One region of the Novosphingobium sp. Sphag1I genome, then DNA from elsewhere that is predicted to be linked to it. Evidence: predicted binding sites of a transcription regulator. Region 1 holds the regulator's gene; each other region holds the start of a gene.
The links. Region 1 encodes LexA, which represses DNA repair genes until DNA is damaged. Its sites were predicted from a motif close to GTTCCNCNCTTGTTCT; they were not measured.

Region 1 (5,509 bases):
GCGCTGATGGTGGCGGGCGAAGTGAACGACTGGCGCGAAGGCGCCGAAGAGGCCGCAGAGGCCATTGACAAGGGGCTGGCCAAGGGCCTGCTCGATTGCTGGATCAAGGCTTGCTCATGACCGACAAATTGACCGAAATCTGCGACACCAAGCGTGAAGAAGTCGCCGCGCGCAAGCCTTTGGCCAGCATCGCGGATCTGGATGCCCGTGCGAGCGAGCAGACACCGACGCGCGGGTTTGAAGCTGCCCTGCGCGCAAAGGCCGCCGATGGTTTCGCCCTGATTGCCGAAATCAAGAAGGCCAGCCCTTCCAAGGGTTTGATCCGCGCCGATTTTGATCCGCCCGCTCACGCTCGCGCCTATCAGGCGGGCGGGGCGGCCTGTCTGTCGATCCTGACCGACGCGCCCTATTTTCAGGGGCATGAGGATTACCTGATTGCCGCGCGCGCGGCCTGTGATCTGCCGGTGCTGCGCAAGGATTTCATGGTCGATCCGTGGCAGGTGGCCGAGGCCCGCGCCATCGGTGCGGACGCCATCCTGATCATCGTCGCCGCCCTGTCCGACGCGCAAATGCTTGAAATCGAGGCCGCCGCCATCGAACGGTCGATGTCGGTTCTGGTCGAGGTGCATGACGAGGAAGAAATGGCCCGCGCCGCCAACCTCCAATCGCGCCTGATCGGGGTCAACAACCGCAATCTCAAGACCTTCAAAACCGACATTTCGACGACCGAGCGCCTCGCCGCTCTCGCGCCGGAGGGGACCTTGCTGGTGGCGGAAAGCGGGATCAACACCCATGCCGATCTGCTGCGCCTTGCCCCTTGCGGGGCGCGCACCTTCCTTGTGGGGGAAAGCCTGATGCGGCAAGAGGACGTGACGGCGGCGACGAAGGCCTTGCTCGGGCTTTAACTCCAAAGCTCTGGATAACGCAGCATCAGCGCCTGTGCCAGGATCAGCGTTTTGGCATCTTCCAGCGTGCCGTCCATCACCATGTCACGCAACGCGTCGAGGCCAATCTCAACGACGTTGATATGCTCATCCTCGTCTTCTGCTCCCCCGCCATCGCCCACGCGATCGGCGGCGGTATATTGCGCCAGATACAGCATGACCCGTTCCGTCGACAGCGGCGGGATGGGCCAGATATTGGAAACCGGTTCCAGCGTGGATAGGCGAACGCCGCCCTCCTCCATCGCTTCTTTGTGAATGCGCGCTTCGGGCACGGCCCCATCCAGCCCGCCCGCAATCGCTTCGAGCAGAGGCGCCACCCCGGCATCCAGCACCGCCGCGCGCGGCTGGGTCACCAACATCACCACGCGGCGTTCCCGGTCATAAGGCAAAACCGCGACAGCCTGTCCATTATCGATCAGATGCCTTTCGGAAATCATGCCGTCAGGCATCCGCAATTCCAGCCGAAAAAACCGATACCATCCATCATAGATCAAATGCCGGGCAATAATTTCCGCCATATTTGTTCGGTCCCTCAAAAACTTGGCATGACTCTATCGCAGTTTGCGCATTTCTTCGTTGCCTGATGCCTCCGCTTTGGCAAGAGAGAAGCATGAGCGAATTGACCCATCTCGATGCCCAAGGCCATGCCCGCATGGTCGATGTCGGCGCCAAGGCTGAGACCGCGCGGATTGCGATTGCCTCTGGCCGTATCCGCATGAACGCGGCGGCGCTGGCCGCGATACGCGATGGCAATGTGCCCAAAGGCGACGTTCTGGCCGCTGCGCGCATCGCCGGGATCATGGCGGCCAAGAAAACCGCCGATCTCATCCCGCTTTGCCATCCCTTGCCCCTGCACAGCGTGACCGTCGATTTCATCGTCGAGGAAGGCGCGATCCGCGCCACCGCCATGGCCAGCCTGACCGGCAAGACGGGGGTTGAAATGGAGGCTTTGACCGCCACTTCGCTTGCCCTTCTGACGATTTACGACATGGCCAAGGCGATCGACAAAGGCATGGTCATCGAAGAAGTGCGCCTGATCGAAAAACGGGGCGGCAAATCCGGCGACTGGAAAGCAGAGCTATGACGCGCGCGCCCTTGCCGCTTGAAGAGGCGCAGGCGCGAGTTCTGGCTCTGGCCACTCCGACGGCCGCCAAAACCGTGCCAATTGAGGCCTCGCTAGGGCGTTACCTGTCCCAGCCGCTGCTGGCCCGCCGGACACAACCGGCGGCTGATCTTTCGGCCATGGATGGCTATGCTCTGGCCCCCGGCGATCTGGGCGGGCCGTGGACCGTCGTGGGTGAAAGCGCGGCAGGGCACCCCTTTGGCGGCACCGTTCAGCCCGGACAGGCCATTCGTATCTCCACGGGCGCAATGGTGCCCGATGGCGCCGGAATCGTCCTGTGTCAGGAGGACGCAGCAAGGGACGGCGACCGCCTGACCCTGACCGGAACGCCGCCCCAACCCGAAGGACGGCATATCCGGCGCAAGGGGCTGGACTTTAGCCATGGCGACGAGGTCTTGCCGGCAGGCACAAGGATCGGGCCGGCGCAAATGGCCTTAGCCATCGCGGCGGGCCATGGAGAACTTTCGGTCCATCGCCGCCCGCGTCTGGCCATTTTGGACAGCGGGGATGAATTGGTGGCGCCCGGCCTCGATTGCCCGCCCCACCGCCTGCCCGCCAGCAACGGCGCAATGTTGGCGGCGATGGCATCAGGCGTGGCCGGAGACATCCTGCGCCTTGGACCAGTGGCCGATGATCTGTCTGCGCTGGACGCCGCCTTGGCGCGTGCAGGCGATGTTGATGTGATTGTCACCAGCGGCGGCGCATCGGTGGGCGATCACGACCTGATCCAGCCCGCCTTGCTGAATTGGGGCGCGCAGGTCGATTTCTGGAAGGTCGCGATCCGGCCCGGCAAACCCCTGCTGGTGGCGACGCGCGGGCATCAGATCGTGATCGGCCTGCCCGGCAATCCGGTGTCCAGCTTTGTGACCGCGCATTTGTTCCTGCTGCCGCTGCTGCGCGCGATGCAGGGTTCGGCCAATCCTTTGCCCAGGACCGCGATGGCGCAATTGAGCGAACCGCTGGGTCCGGGGGCCGACAGGCGCGAATTCATCCGTGGATGGTGGGACGGCCAAAATGTCCTGCCCCGACCGATGCGCGATTCCTCTGCGCTGGCGGCGATGGCGGCCAGCAATTGCCTGATCGAACATATGGCGAATGCACCGTCGGCGGCGGCCGGCGATAGGGTGAAGATCCATTTGATCGGAAATGGCGGAAGCGCTTGACGTAAGGGCAATGGTTGCGTAATTGTTCCGCAATTGTTCACGCAACACCCCCGTTGGGAGGTCACAATGCTCACCCGGAAACAGCATGAATTGCTGCGCTTCATCCAAGCCAGCCTTGAGGAATCGGGCGTTTCGCCCAGCTTTGAGGAAATGAAAGAAGCGCTCGATCTGAAGTCGAAATCGGGGGTGCATCGCCTGATCTCCGCTCTGGAGGAACGCGGTTTTATCCGCCGCCTGCCCAACCGCGCCCGCGCTTTGGAAGTGTTGCGCCAGCCCGAAGACGTCACCCCGCCGGTCGCGGCCAAGGCTGCGCCGCCCAAGAAGGTGGTCGAGGCACCCAAGCCTGTCGTGCCCGCCGCGGCCAATGACGTGGTGGAAATCCCGCTGCATGGGCGCATCGCGGCCGGCGTTCCGATCGAGGCAATGGAAGGTCAGACCATGCTGCCGGTCCCGGCGGCCTTGCTGGGTTCGGGCGAACATTACGCGCTTGAGGTTTCGGGCGATTCCATGGTCGAAGCGGGCATTTTGGACGGCGATCTGGCACTGATCCGCAAGACCGACATTGCGCGCGAAGGCGAGATTGTCGTCGCCCTTGTACGCGGCGAGGAAGCGACGCTGAAATATCTGCGGCGCGAACGCGGTCTGGTCCGCCTGGACCCGGCCAATGCGGCCTATGACCCGCAATATTATCAGCCCGGCGAAGTGCAGGTTCAAGGCAAGCTGGCCGGCTTGCTCCGCCGGTATCATTAAGCACCCTGCTTGATCGGGAGGGGGTTGTAACGCCCTCTCCTAATCATCACCTATCGTCATATCCTGCTTTAGACGTCATATCCTGCTTTAGACTAGGCGCGCGCCACCACGGATGTTGCCCCTGCCCCTGCGCCACAGTGACAATTTTCCGTCGGTTCAGATAGATCGCCATCCCGCCGGTCCGATAGAGCAGCGCCTCATCCGCGCGCAGGAAACGGGGGCGGCACGAAGGCTGTAACGCCACCCGTGAGACGACAATATCGACCGCCGCACAAGCCTTGGCCATCGCCGCTTCGTCAACAAAGCCTTCCCCCCGCGCCGCAAGGATGGCCCAATCCCGCTCTCCTTGCCTGATCGTGACACGACAGAAGCTTTGATTGCAGGTCGAGCCACGCCACTGTTCAATCGGCAATACAGCGCCAGACAGCCCGGCCACTTCCTGCATGGCATCCGAAATGTATTTTGAACGCCCTTGACCCATTACCAGCAATTGCCCGGTTTGCGGATCGATCAATCCCAATTGACGTCCGTCACCCGTGATCATGACATCGGGCGGCGCTGATAATGCCAGCCACAGGCAACCAAGGACCGCAGGCACCAGTCCCAGCAGTCGAATAGTCCCACGCCAAAGCGCCAGCCATAACAGGCCCAGCACTATGAAAGCATAGGTGCCCCCCGCCATGACCGGCAATTGCGTCACGGCATCGGGCCGCGCGCCCACCCATCGCGCAAGCCCAATCAGGCCATCCAGCGACAAGCCGCAAAGGCCCCAGAACGGCCCGCCCATGCCAATCATATCGAAGACCAAACCCGCGGCAATCAAAGGCATAGTGACAAAGGTCGTCAGCGGGATGGCAACCAGATTGGCGAGCGAGCCATAGATCCCGGCGCGGTGAAAGTGATAGAAACTGACCGGCATCAGCGCCAATTCTATGACCATGCCCGTCATCAGCAACATGGCAATGTGCCGACCCAAACGGATCACCCAGGCTTCTTCCCGCCGGGCAAGAAAGGCCCGAACCGGGGTCGCTTCATGCAGGGCCACAATGGCCAGAACCGAACCAAAGCTCATCTGAAAGCTGGGTCCGATAACGGCTTCCGGCCAAAGCAGCATCACAAAAGCCGCCGCCACGGCCAAAAGACGGATCGAAAAGGGTTGTCGCCCGGCCGCAATCGCCGCCAGAGCCAGCAAGGCACCAAGACAGGACCGCACCGTCGGCACCTCGGCCCCGGTCAACAACGTATATCCGACCGCGGCCAATCCCCCTGCACCACTAGCCACGATCGGCAAGCGAATCCGCAGAACAAGCCATGGCCAGAGGGCCAGCAGACGCAGCGCAAGAAAATAGGCCCCCGCGACAACGGCGCTGACATGAAGGCCCGAAACGGAGAGCAGATGGGTCAGCCCCGCATCACGCATGGCCGCCTCGTCCTGTGGTGTGATACCTCCGCGCTCACCACTGGCAAAGGCTGCGGCCATGCCCCCCGCCGATCCGGGTAAAACGGCGCGGATATGTGCGGCCAGCGCA
Region 2 (5,509 bases), on a different contig from region 1:
GGGCCTGCGCCTGCCCGCCGATCACGCGACGGCCGATTTCACTCCCGCCGATTGGCAATCCTTGCGCGAAAACGCCAATGTGCGCGCGGCTGTCGAACTGGCCGAAATTGGTGAAGATGGGCTGGCCGACGATGTGCTGCGCCATCAGGCCCGCATTGGCACGCCCGATCAATATCAACCTCTTTCGCGTCTGGCCCGCGATCTGGGTCTGCCCGCGACGCAATTGTGGATGGCCTATAATGCTCCGGGCGGCGCAACACCTGCCCCGGCCAGCCGTTTCCCCACGCCCAAATGGACCCCCGCCACCGGATGGCAGGTCGATCCGGCGCTGGTTTTGGCCCATACGCTTCAGGAATCGGCGTTCCGCGCCACGGCTCTGTCCAGCGCGGGCGCGCGTGGATTGATGCAGATTATGCCAGCCGCCGCGCGTGACCATGCAGGCGCTCTTGGCGTGTCCGGTTCGGTCAGTGACCTGACCCGCCCCGACGTCAACCTCGCCTTTGGCCAGCAGCATTTGCAGGCGTTGAAGAACAATTCGGCGACGCAGGGCCTGCTGCCCAAGGTGATGGCGGCCTATAATGCCGGGCCTTTGCCGGTGGCCCGCTGGAACACGCAAATCCACGATGGCGGCGACCCGTTGCTGTGGATGGAATCGGTGCCCTATTGGGAAACGCGCGGCTATGTCGCGACGGTGCTGCGCAATTACTGGATGTATGAGCGTCAGGCAGGCGGCCCGTCGGAAAGCCGTACCGCTCTGGCCGAGGGACTTTGGCCGACCTTTCCCGGCCTTGATGGCGCACGCGGCGTTCGGGTGGCCAGCAACGGGGCGATTGCCGGAACCCGGTTGACCGGCTACTGATCCTCTCCACATTGAAGGAGGGCGATGATGGCCATTGATGAATCCCGCGAATTCAAGCCGATCCGCATCGCGCTGCTGACTTTGTCCGACACGCGCACGCTGGAAAATGATACCAGCGGCGACATTCTGGCCCAACGCATTGCCGACAAGGGCCACGTGCTGGCCACGCGCAAGATCCTGCGTGAGGATGTGCCCGCGCTGGTGTCTCAACTGGATGCGTGGATTGATGATCCAGAGATCGACTGCATTATCTCGACCGGCGGCACCGGCCTGACGGGGCGGGATGTGACCCCTGAAGCGCTGGAGCAGATCATCATCGCCCACAGCGGCAAACTGATCCCCGGCTTTGGCGAACTTTTCCGCTGGCTTTCGTATAAATCGATCGGCACCAGCACGGTGCAATCGCGCGCCATGGCGATCATGGCGGGGGCGACCTATATCTTCGCCCTGCCCGGTTCGAATGGCGCGGTAAAGGATGGCTGGGACGGCATCCTGTTTGAACAGTTGGACAGTCGCAACCGACCCTGCAATTTCGTCGAACTGATGCCCCGCTTGAAGGAAGCCTGAGCGTTTAGATCGGGCGCAAAGAGAGGCTCTCTCGCGCCCGTCAGAACAGGCCCAGCGCGGCCACTTCTTCACGCGTCAATTCCACCCGGAACAGATCGGCCAAGGCCTTGCGCCAATCTTCGCCATTGGCCAATTCCATCACATCGGCCCGCCCGCCGGAATAGACACTGAGCCGCCGCGCGTTGAGCGAGGCAAAGCCATCCTCCAGCACGATGGAGGCGATATGGGCGGTGGTGAAACGGGTGTTGGCGCGCGTAAATGTCCAATGGTTGGACAGTTCCAGATCAATCGGCGCGACCTGCGTCAGATTGAAGCCATACTGCCTCTGCCAGTCGGGGGATGTCACGCGGCCATCGGTGGCGTCGGTCGGACCTCGACGTTCGACCAGCCATTCGCCCATGATGCTGCCCGGGTCGCCCGCTTTGGTAATGCGGTGTTGCGCGCCATCGGGCGATCGCGCCGTGGCCCCATCGGTCAAGGGCATGGCCGGAACATAGGAACCGCCGAAACCTGCATCGGCAATCCACGCCTGTCCATCCAGATCGACCAGGCGGAATGTATGCGTCATAGGCGGCGGCGCGGCATCCTCTGGCAAACCCAGAAACACGCGGGCGAGCAGCGGTCGGTTGTCAAAACCCAAACGGCCCAGCATGTCGCCAAACAGCGCATTATGTTCAAAACAATAACCGCCGCGCGCGCCCATCACCAATTTGCCGAAAATCGCGTCGGGATCGACACTGACGCCGCGCCCCAGCATCACGTCCAGATTTTCAAAGCCGATGTTCATGCGATGCGCGCGCTGCACCGCCTCCAGCCCCACTGCATCAATCTCTATCGGGCCGGCCACGCCGATCCGCGCCAAATAGAGCGCAAGGTAATCAGCATCAGCGGGGATCAAGGAAGCATAGGGAGCGGTCATGCGGATTTTCCGGTGAATTTCAGGCTGGCGGTTCTTTAGGAGTGGAGCGGCGAATTGGCCAGAGCTTGAATTATCGTTCCGCCTATGTTCTAAAGCACCAATGTTCAAACCACCCCCTCCACGCGGACGCGGCGCGCAAAGTGGATCGTTTTCCACCCGCTTTGCCCTGCCCCAGCGTGAGGTGGATGGAGACTGGCTTGATGCGATGGAGGATGTGGATGGCGGGCCGCCGCCTTTGCGCACCAGTGTGACCGAGGAAGCGGCGCGCAAGATCATCTCGCGCAACAAATCGCCCGATGTGCCGTTTGACCGCTCAATCAACGCCTATCGCGGGTGCGAGCATGGCTGCATCTATTGCTATGCGCGGCCCACCCATGCCTATCTCGACCTTTCGCCGGGGCTGGATTTTGAAAGCCGGTTGTTCGCCAAGCCAGAGGCGGCGCGATTGTTGCGCCGCGAATTGGGCGCACGCGGATATACGCCCGCGCCCATTGCGATGGGCACGAACACCGATCCATATCAGCCTATCGAGGCACGCTATCGCCTGACCCGGCAAGTGCTGGAGGTGTGCCTTGAAACACGCCATCCGGTGACGATCACCACCAAATCCGATCGCATCCTGCATGACATCGACCTGTTATCCGAACTGGCGCGGCATCATCTGACGGCGGTGGCCATTTCGGTGACCAGCCTTGATGCGCGGCTTTCGCGCCTACTCGAACCGCGCGCGGCAAGTCCCTTCAAACGATTGGACGCCATAGAGAAATTGAGCGCGGCAGGCGTGCCGGTATGGGTCAATGTTTCGCCCATCGTCCCCGCCATCACCGAGGAATGGATCGAACGCATTCTGGAAGAAGCCGCAGGGCGCGGGGCCAAGGGAGCAAGCTGGATCATGCTGCGCCTGCCCCATGAGGTGGCGCCGCTGTTCCGCGAATGGCTGGACGCGCATTTCCCCGACCGGGCGGACAAGGTGATGCATATCGTCCAATCCATGCGCGGCGGCGCGGATTATCAGAGCGATTTCTTCACGCGGATGAAGCCGCAAGGCGTCTGGGCCGATCTGGTCCGCACACGCTTTCGCATCGCCAAAACGCGGCTTGGCCTGATCGACCGCGACGTTGATCTGGACATCACCCAGTTTTGCCCGCCGCGTCGCGACGGGCAAATGTCGCTGTTTTAGGCGGCGTTTTAGGCGACCAACCGCAAATGCCCGCCCGCCCGCGTGGGTTTGAGCGATACGTTGGCCACGCCCTCCATCCCGGCAATCAGGTCGGTCAATTCGCCATCCAGCAGGAAATCGCGGCCCAGACGCAGGCGCGGTTCCTGCGCCGCACCGGTTTTCAACATGACCTCAACCGTACCCAACCCGCCACGCGGCAGAATCGTCGCCAATTCGCCAAAGACTTCGGGGCGCGAGACCTCCAGGCTCAACGTCATCTTCGCCGCCGCCTTGACCTCGGACAGGGCCTGCGCCCCGCGCACCGTCACACGCGGCGGTTCCTCCGGGCTTGGGCTGTCCAGTTCAACGGTGAGGAGGATACAGGCACCCTCCTTCGACCATTGGACAAAACTGTCCACCAGCGTTTCCTCAAAGCACGAGGCCGAAAAATTGCCCGACTGGTCCGAAAAATCGGCCATGACGAAATCCTTGCCGCGTTTGGTTTTGCGCTTCTGGACGCCTTCGACCATCGCGGCCATCACGGCGGTGGTGCGCCCCGAAACCCCGCTGGCAAGCAGGCTGGAATGGCTGCGCGCGCCATTGGCGCTGGCCACGGCGCGCCATTGCTCGACCGGGTGGGCGGCGAAATAGAAACCGAAATTCTCGCGCTCCTTGGCCATCTGGTCGGCGCGGCTCCATGCCGGGACGTCGATCAGGCGGATATTGCCCGCCCCCGCATCATCGCCGCCGAACAATCCGTGCTGGCCGCTGGTGCGGGTGCGCTCGGCCTCTTCGGCCACGGCCAGCAGCATATCGGCATTGGCCAGCACCTTGGCCCGGTTGGGTTCGAGCGCGTCAAACGCCCCGCTGGCCGCCAGACCTTCGAGCATGCGGCGATTGAGCGAGCCATAAGGCACGCGGGTGAACAGATCGGCCAGATCCTTGAACGGACCATTGGCCTGCCGCTCGGCCACGACGACTTCCATCGCCTTTTCGCCTACGTTGCGGATGCCCGCCAAGGCATAGCGGACCTGGTGGCCGTCGGCGGTCTGTTCGACCATGAATTCTGCCTCGGAATGGTTAAGGCAAGGCCCGGCCACCGCAATCCCGTTGCGCCGCATGTCATCGACGAAAACCGCCAGCTTTTCCGACTGATGCATGTCGAAACACATGGCGGCGGCGTAAAATTCGTGGGGGTAATGCGCCTTGAACCACGCCGTCTGATAGGCGAGCAAGGCATAGGCGGCGGCGTGGGATTTGTTGAAGCCATAGCCTGCGAACTTGTCGATAATGTCGAACAGTTCGTTGGCCTTGTCCTTGTCGATGTCGGACACTTCGCGGCAGCCGATGACAAAGCGCAGGCGCTGGGCGTCCATCTCCGCCTGTACCTTTTTACCCATCGCGCGGCGCAAAAGGTCAGCATCGCCCAGCGAATAGCCCGCAAGGATCTGCGCGGCCTGCATCACCTGTTCCTGATAAACGAAAATCCCGTAGGTTTCGGCCAGAATGCCCGACAGTTTTTCATGTGGAAATTCGATGGGGGCCAGACCGTTCTTACGCTGGCCAAACAGGGGGATGTTGTCCATCGGGCCGGGACGATAGAGCGACACGAGCGCGATAATGTCACCGAAATTGGTCGGCTTCACCGCGGCCAGCGTGCGTCGCATGCCTTCGGATTCCAGCTGGAACACGCCCACCGTGTCGCCGCGTTTCAACAGGTCGTAAACGTCGCTGTCATCCCAAGGCAGGGTGGACAGGTCAATCGAAATCCCCCGACGCCCCAAAAGGTCCACCGCCTTACGCAGGATCGAGAGCGTTTTGAGGCCCAGAAAGTCGAATTTGATCAGGCCCGTATTCTCGACATATTTCATGTCGAACTGCGTCACCGGCATGTCCGAGCGCGGATCGCGGTAAAGCGGCACCAGTTGTTCGAGCGGACGATCACCGATCACCACGCCCGCCGCGTGGGTCGAACTGTTGCGCGGCATACCCTCCAACTGCATCG
Region 3 (5,509 bases), on a different contig from region 1:
CAGCGCACGACATTCGCCCACTGGTTCACCATCAGCGGCAAATCGCGCCACGATTGCACCCAGCGCGCCATCGCCGCGCCGATCACCGTTTCCGAGGTCGGGCGCACGATCAGCGGCTCTTCCAGCTTGGCTTCGGGGTCGGGCATCAAGCCGCCCTTGCCATCGGCAATCAGGCGGTGATGGGTGACGACCGCCATTTCCTTGGCAAAGCCTTCAACGTGATCGGCTTCCTTGGAAAAATAGCTCAGCGGGATGAACAGCGGGAAATAGCAATTGTCGACGCCCGCCTCTTTGATCGCGGCGTCCATGATCTTTTGGATGCGCTCCCAAATGCCATAGCCCCACGGCTTGATGACCATGCAGCCGCGCACGCCGCTTTCCTCGGCCATCTCACCTTCGGAGACAACCTGCTGATACCAGGCGGCGAAATCATCCTCACGCTTGACGGTAAGGGCGTGGCGGATCTGGGCGGGCTTTTGCGTTTTCTGATTCATGGCGCGCTGCGTTTAAGCAAGGCGCCGAAAAACGGGAACCGGTTTTTTGCAAAAAACTGTGCGCATGCCAAAAATGATGCGCCGTGGTTCCATTAATGGCGCGGCCCAGCCGATGCCGGGCCACGCAAAATCGCTTACTTGGCCAGCTTGTCCAGCATCTTCTGCATTTCAAGCATCTGATTGCGCAGCGCATCGATCTCCGACTTGGTGCCGACGTCCTCTTCGGCCTCACGCGGCGTTTCGGCCGGCTTGGGCGCGCCCCCTTCTGCGCCGGGCATGAAAGCGGCGGCGGCGGCCTGAAACATCGCAATATTCTGCTGGGCCAATCGGGCCAGCGGATTGCTCTCGATGCTGTCCTCAAACGCCTTGCGCAGCTTCATCTGGTTGGCGCGGAACTGCTCCATGCTGGCTTCGAGATAATGCGGGATAAGGCTCTGCATCGAATTGCCATACATGCCGATCAACTGGCGCAGAAAATTCACCGGCAGCATCTGCTCGCCGCTGGCTTCTTCCTCCATGATGATCTGGGTCAGGATCTGGTGCGTGATATCAGCGCCCGACTTTGCGTCCAGCACACGGAATTCCACGCCCTCGCGCGTCATCTTGGACAGGTGATCCAGCGTGATATAGCTCGACGACTGGGTATTATAGAGACGACGGTTAGCGTATTTTTTGATGATAACCGTATCGCTCTTGCCTTCTGCCTTATCGGTCATGCGCGCTTCTCTTCTCCCAGAGTTATAGTGCAGGCTAACACCGGATAGAGGTGCAGTGCAACATATTGCTGCTGCGCGGCAGTGGTTTGTCACAATTGCATTTATAGGATCGCGGCTGCGTCGTTCCTGCCGTTGGCATAGGCCTGCAGAACTGCGCGCCAACCCAGCATGATCGCGCCATGGCGACCGGGAAATTCGCGCGCGGGCGCAATGGCCAAAAGACCCGGCCAATCAGGCAAGTCCCCTTCTCCACCCAACCAGCGCAACAAAGCGCTTTCGGCCTGCACAAAATCATCCATGCTGCGCCCGATGGCGGCATGGGCCATGATCGCGCTGGATGCCTGACCGATGGCACATGCCTGCGCGGCAAGCCCGATCCGTTCGATCCGCCCATCGCCGTCAAGATCAATCCCGACCTTCAACGTGCTGCCGCAACTGGGCGAACGCGCCGCGCCTTGCAGCATGAATTGGTCGTCCCACCGATATTGCACCAACCCGGTCGCCAGCATCAGCACTTCGGGCGTATAAAGCGCGGCAACGGATGCCATATCAATCGACCGTTCGATGCACTTTGCGCTTGGCCGCGTGGCTCGACGCTTTGGTGGTGGGTTTGGCGACGGGTTCGTCATCCTCCTTGGCGCGTTCTTCGGCGGCGTCGCGGCGGCGCTGCGAAATCATCTTCACCAAGGCCTCGCTGCTGGCGTCGATGAAATTATAGGTACGCGAATGCGTGATCCAGCCCGGACGCCCCTTTGGCCCCCAGATCGTGTCATAGGCCAGCACCAGAACCGAATAGCCCAGCACGATGATCAACGTACCCTTTACCGCGCCAAAGCCGAAGCCCAACACCCGGTCCACCGGTGCAAGAGCAGAGGCACGGCTGGCCGTCCCCAGATATTTCGCCACGCCCTTTACCAGCACATAAGGCACGATCAACAACAGGAAAAAGGCCAGAACACTGGCCCCGCTTTCGGTGCCGATATGCGGCGTGAGCACCTGCGCCAAAGGCGTGTGCAAGGAATGGATCGCCACAATCGCCACCACACCGGCGAAAAGCGAAATCGCCTCCTGCACAAAACCGCGCAGGAAACCAAAGGTGGCCGCAAAGCCCACCACCACAAGCACAAGAATATCAAATCCGGTCATAGGTTCATGGGGTTATTCGTCCCCCACGATGCGGTCAACGAGATTTGGCAGGAGATTGATCACGCGATGCTTCATATCGGCAACCGGATCACCGGGCCCGCCGCTTTCCTCCGGCCCATAGGCTTGCGAAAAGCCCAGCTTGGCCGCTTCGCGCAAACGCAACCCGCCATGGGCCACCGGGCGAATTTCACCGGCCAGCGACACTTCGCCAAACCACACCGATCGCGCGGGTAGAGGCTTATCCGCCAAGGCCGAAACCAACGCCGCCGCCACCGCCAGATCAGCGGCCGGATCGGCCAGACGATAGCCACCCGCGACATTCAAATAGACTTCGCAGGACGAAAAATTCAGCCCGCATCGCGCCTCCAGCACGGCCAGCAGCATGGCCAGACGCCCATTGTCCCAGCCCACCACCGCCCGCCGCGGTGTCGCGCCCGATTGCAAGCGTACAATCAACGCCTGAATTTCGACCAGAACTGGGCGCGTCCCCTCAATGGCGGTAAAAACCGCGCTGCCCGGAACCGGGTTTTCGCGCCCCGAAAGGAACAGCATCGACGGGTTCGAAACCTCTTCCAGCCCCTTGGTCGCCATGGCGAAAACGCCGATTTCATCGACCGGGCCAAAGCGGTTTTTCAGGTTGCGCAGAATGCGATATTGATGGCTGCGCTCGCCCTCGAACGCCATGACGACATCGACCATATGCTCCAGCACGCGGGGGCCGGCAATGCTGCCATCCTTGGTCACATGGCCCACCAACACCAGCGCCGCGCCATTTTCCTTGGCATAGCGGATCAGTTCAAAGGCACAGCCGCGCACCTGACTGACCGTGCCGGGCGCGCCCTCGATCTGATCGGAATGCATGCACTGGATCGAATCGATCACCAGAATCGCAGGCGCCTCCATCCCCCCCAGCGTGGTCAGGATGTCACGCACCGATGTCGAACTGGCCAGCCGGATCGGCGCGCTCTGCAGACCCAGACGTTCCGCGCGCAATCGGATCTGTCCGGGCGCTTCCTCGCCGCTGATATAAACGGCAAGCCCACCCGCCTGCGCCACCTTGGCACTGGCCTGTAACAGCAAGGTCGATTTGCCAATCCCCGGATCGCCGCCCATCAAAATCGCGCTGCCCGGCACCAACCCGCCGCCCAGCGCCCGGTCAAATTCGGCAATCCCCGTGCTGCGCCGCACCAGCTTGTCATCGGCCTTGTCCAGCGGCTCAAACAGGATCGCCCGCCCGCCGCTCGACAAATCATGCTTGGCCGAAAAAACCGTCTGCGGCGCCTCTTCGCCCAGCGTGTTCCATTCGCCGCAATCGGCACATTGCCCCTGCCAACGGTTGGTAACACTGCCACAGGAAGAGCAGACGAAGCGACGTTTCGGTTTGGCCATGAGACACATCGTAGGGAGAACAAAAGGGGAAATCAAGAAGGGAAGTTTTGCCTCCGGCGGGCAAAGGGATTCATCCCTTTGCAATCCCATAAATGGGTGGGGCATTCATCGCCGCGTAGCGCACCTTATAAAAATAAAAGCCTGCGGCGCTATTAAGCTGCGCCGCAGGCTTTAATATTTCCAACGCCGCGCCCGACACAAACGGCCGAAACAACAACGCAACCTATACAGTAACGGGATTGCAAAGGGATAAGTCCCTTTGCCCACCGGAGGCAAAAACCCCCAACCGTCACTCCGTCAAATCGCTCCAGACATTCTTCAACCGATCAAAGAAGCCCTTGGCCTCCGGGCATTCATCGCCCGTCTCGGTCCCCTGAAACTCGCGCAGCAATTCCTTCTGGCGGGCCGAAAGCTTGGTCGGCGTTTCCACCGCCACTTCGACCACCATATCGCCCATGCCGCGCCCGTTCAGAACCGGCATACCGGCCCCGCGCTTGCGCAATTGCTTGCCGGTCTGGATGCCTGCGGGAATGTCGATGACGTGCCTGACGCCATCCAAACCGGGGATCTCGATCTGGCCGCCCAGCGCCGCCGTCGTGAAGCTGATCGGCGCACGGGTCAGCAGCGTCGTGCTTTCGCGATCAAACACCGCATGGCGCTTAATGTGCAGGAAGATATAGAGATCCCCCGCCGGCGAGCCATTCGGCCCCGCCTCACCCTTGCCCTGAAGCCGGATGCGGTTGCCATTGTCGACGCCCTTGGGGATCGCGACTTCCAGCTTCTGACGCTTGTCGACGCGACCTTCGCCATGGCACCTCTTGCAAGGCTTCTCGATCACCTCGCCCCGGCCATGACAGGTCGGGCACGTGCGCTCGACCATGAAGAAGCCCTGCTGCGCCCGCACCTTGCCATGCCCGCCGCAAAGGTTGCAGCGGCGCTTGCCCGTGCCGGGTTCCGCGCCCGAACCGGCGCAAGGTTCACAACCCGTCGCCACTTCGACCTCGATTTCCACGGTCTTGCCGTGAAACGCGTCTTCCAGCCCGATTTCCAGATCATAGCGCAGGTCCGCGCCGCGACGCGCCTGTTGACGACCACCGCCGCCACCGCCGAAGGCATTGCCGAAGATGCTTTCGAAAATATCGCCGATATCGCCGAAATCACCGCCGCCGTGGAAACCGCCACCAGCGCCCGCGCCGCCCTGCTGAAACGCCGCATGGCCGAAACGGTCATAGGCTGCACGCTTTTGCGGGTCCTTCAGGCAATCATAGGCTTCGCTGATCTGCTTGAACTTGGCCTCGGACTCCTTGCAACCGGGGTTGCGGTCCGGGTGAAATTTCATCGCCAGCTTGCGATAGGAAGATTTCAGCGTGGCCTCATTGGCGTCCCGCGAAACCTCCAGCAATTCGTAATAGTCGATTTCAGCCGACATTGCACATTTCCCCTGAAGAGAGGCCCGCCCCGTTCAGAGCGGGCCTCTTTCATCGCAACATCAGGCCTTCTTGTCGTCCACTTCCGAGAACTCGGCGTCGACCACATCGTCCTGAGCCGGAGCGGCGCCCGGCGAGGCCGCAGCAGCCTGTTCCTTCTCATAGATCGCCTGACCCATCTTCATGGCCTTCTCGGTCAGAGCCTGTGTCTTGGCGGTCATTTCGGCCGGATCATTGCTTTCGATCGCGGTCTTGGCTTCGGCAATGGCGGCTTCGATTTCAGCCTTCAGACCGGCATCGATCTTGTCGCCATTTTCGGCCAGCTGCTGCTCGGTGG

Region 2: the regulator LexA is predicted to act here: its motif matches at 2,421-2,436, upstream of ACZ9HU_RS05715 (PA0069 family radical SAM protein).
Region 3: the regulator LexA is predicted to act here: its motif matches at 3,762-3,777, upstream of radA (DNA repair protein RadA).

What each region holds. Positions count from the first base shown of each region.
Region 1 is NZ_JBWBQS010000003.1:35,460-40,968, forward strand. It holds gene trpD (anthranilate phosphoribosyltransferase) at 1-120, shown strand, start outside; gene trpC (indole-3-glycerol phosphate synthase TrpC) at 117-905, shown strand; gene ACZ9HU_RS03835 (ADP-ribose pyrophosphatase) at 902-1,462, opposite strand; gene moaC (cyclic pyranopterin monophosphate synthase MoaC) at 1,555-2,028, shown strand; gene ACZ9HU_RS03845 (molybdopterin molybdotransferase MoeA) at 2,025-3,230, shown strand; gene lexA (transcriptional repressor LexA) at 3,297-3,980, shown strand; gene ACZ9HU_RS03855 (ComEC/Rec2 family competence protein) at 4,027-5,509, opposite strand, start outside.
Region 2 is NZ_JBWBQS010000004.1:123,370-128,878, reverse strand. It holds gene ACZ9HU_RS05730 (lytic transglycosylase domain-containing protein) at 1-859, shown strand, start outside; gene moaB (molybdenum cofactor biosynthesis protein B) at 887-1,426, shown strand; gene ACZ9HU_RS05720 (arylamine N-acetyltransferase family protein) at 1,467-2,345, opposite strand; gene ACZ9HU_RS05715 (PA0069 family radical SAM protein) at 2,446-3,525, shown strand; gene dnaE (DNA polymerase III subunit alpha) at 3,534-5,509, opposite strand, start outside.
Region 3 is NZ_JBWBQS010000005.1:251,300-256,808, forward strand. It holds gene proS (proline--tRNA ligase) at 1-494, opposite strand, end outside; gene phaR (polyhydroxyalkanoate synthesis repressor PhaR) at 629-1,210, opposite strand; gene ACZ9HU_RS07965 (iron-sulfur cluster assembly scaffold protein) at 1,312-1,758, opposite strand; gene ACZ9HU_RS07970 (CvpA family protein) at 1,760-2,356, opposite strand; gene radA (DNA repair protein RadA) at 2,369-3,745, opposite strand; gene dnaJ (molecular chaperone DnaJ) at 4,035-5,174, opposite strand; gene dnaK (molecular chaperone DnaK) at 5,235-5,509, opposite strand, start outside.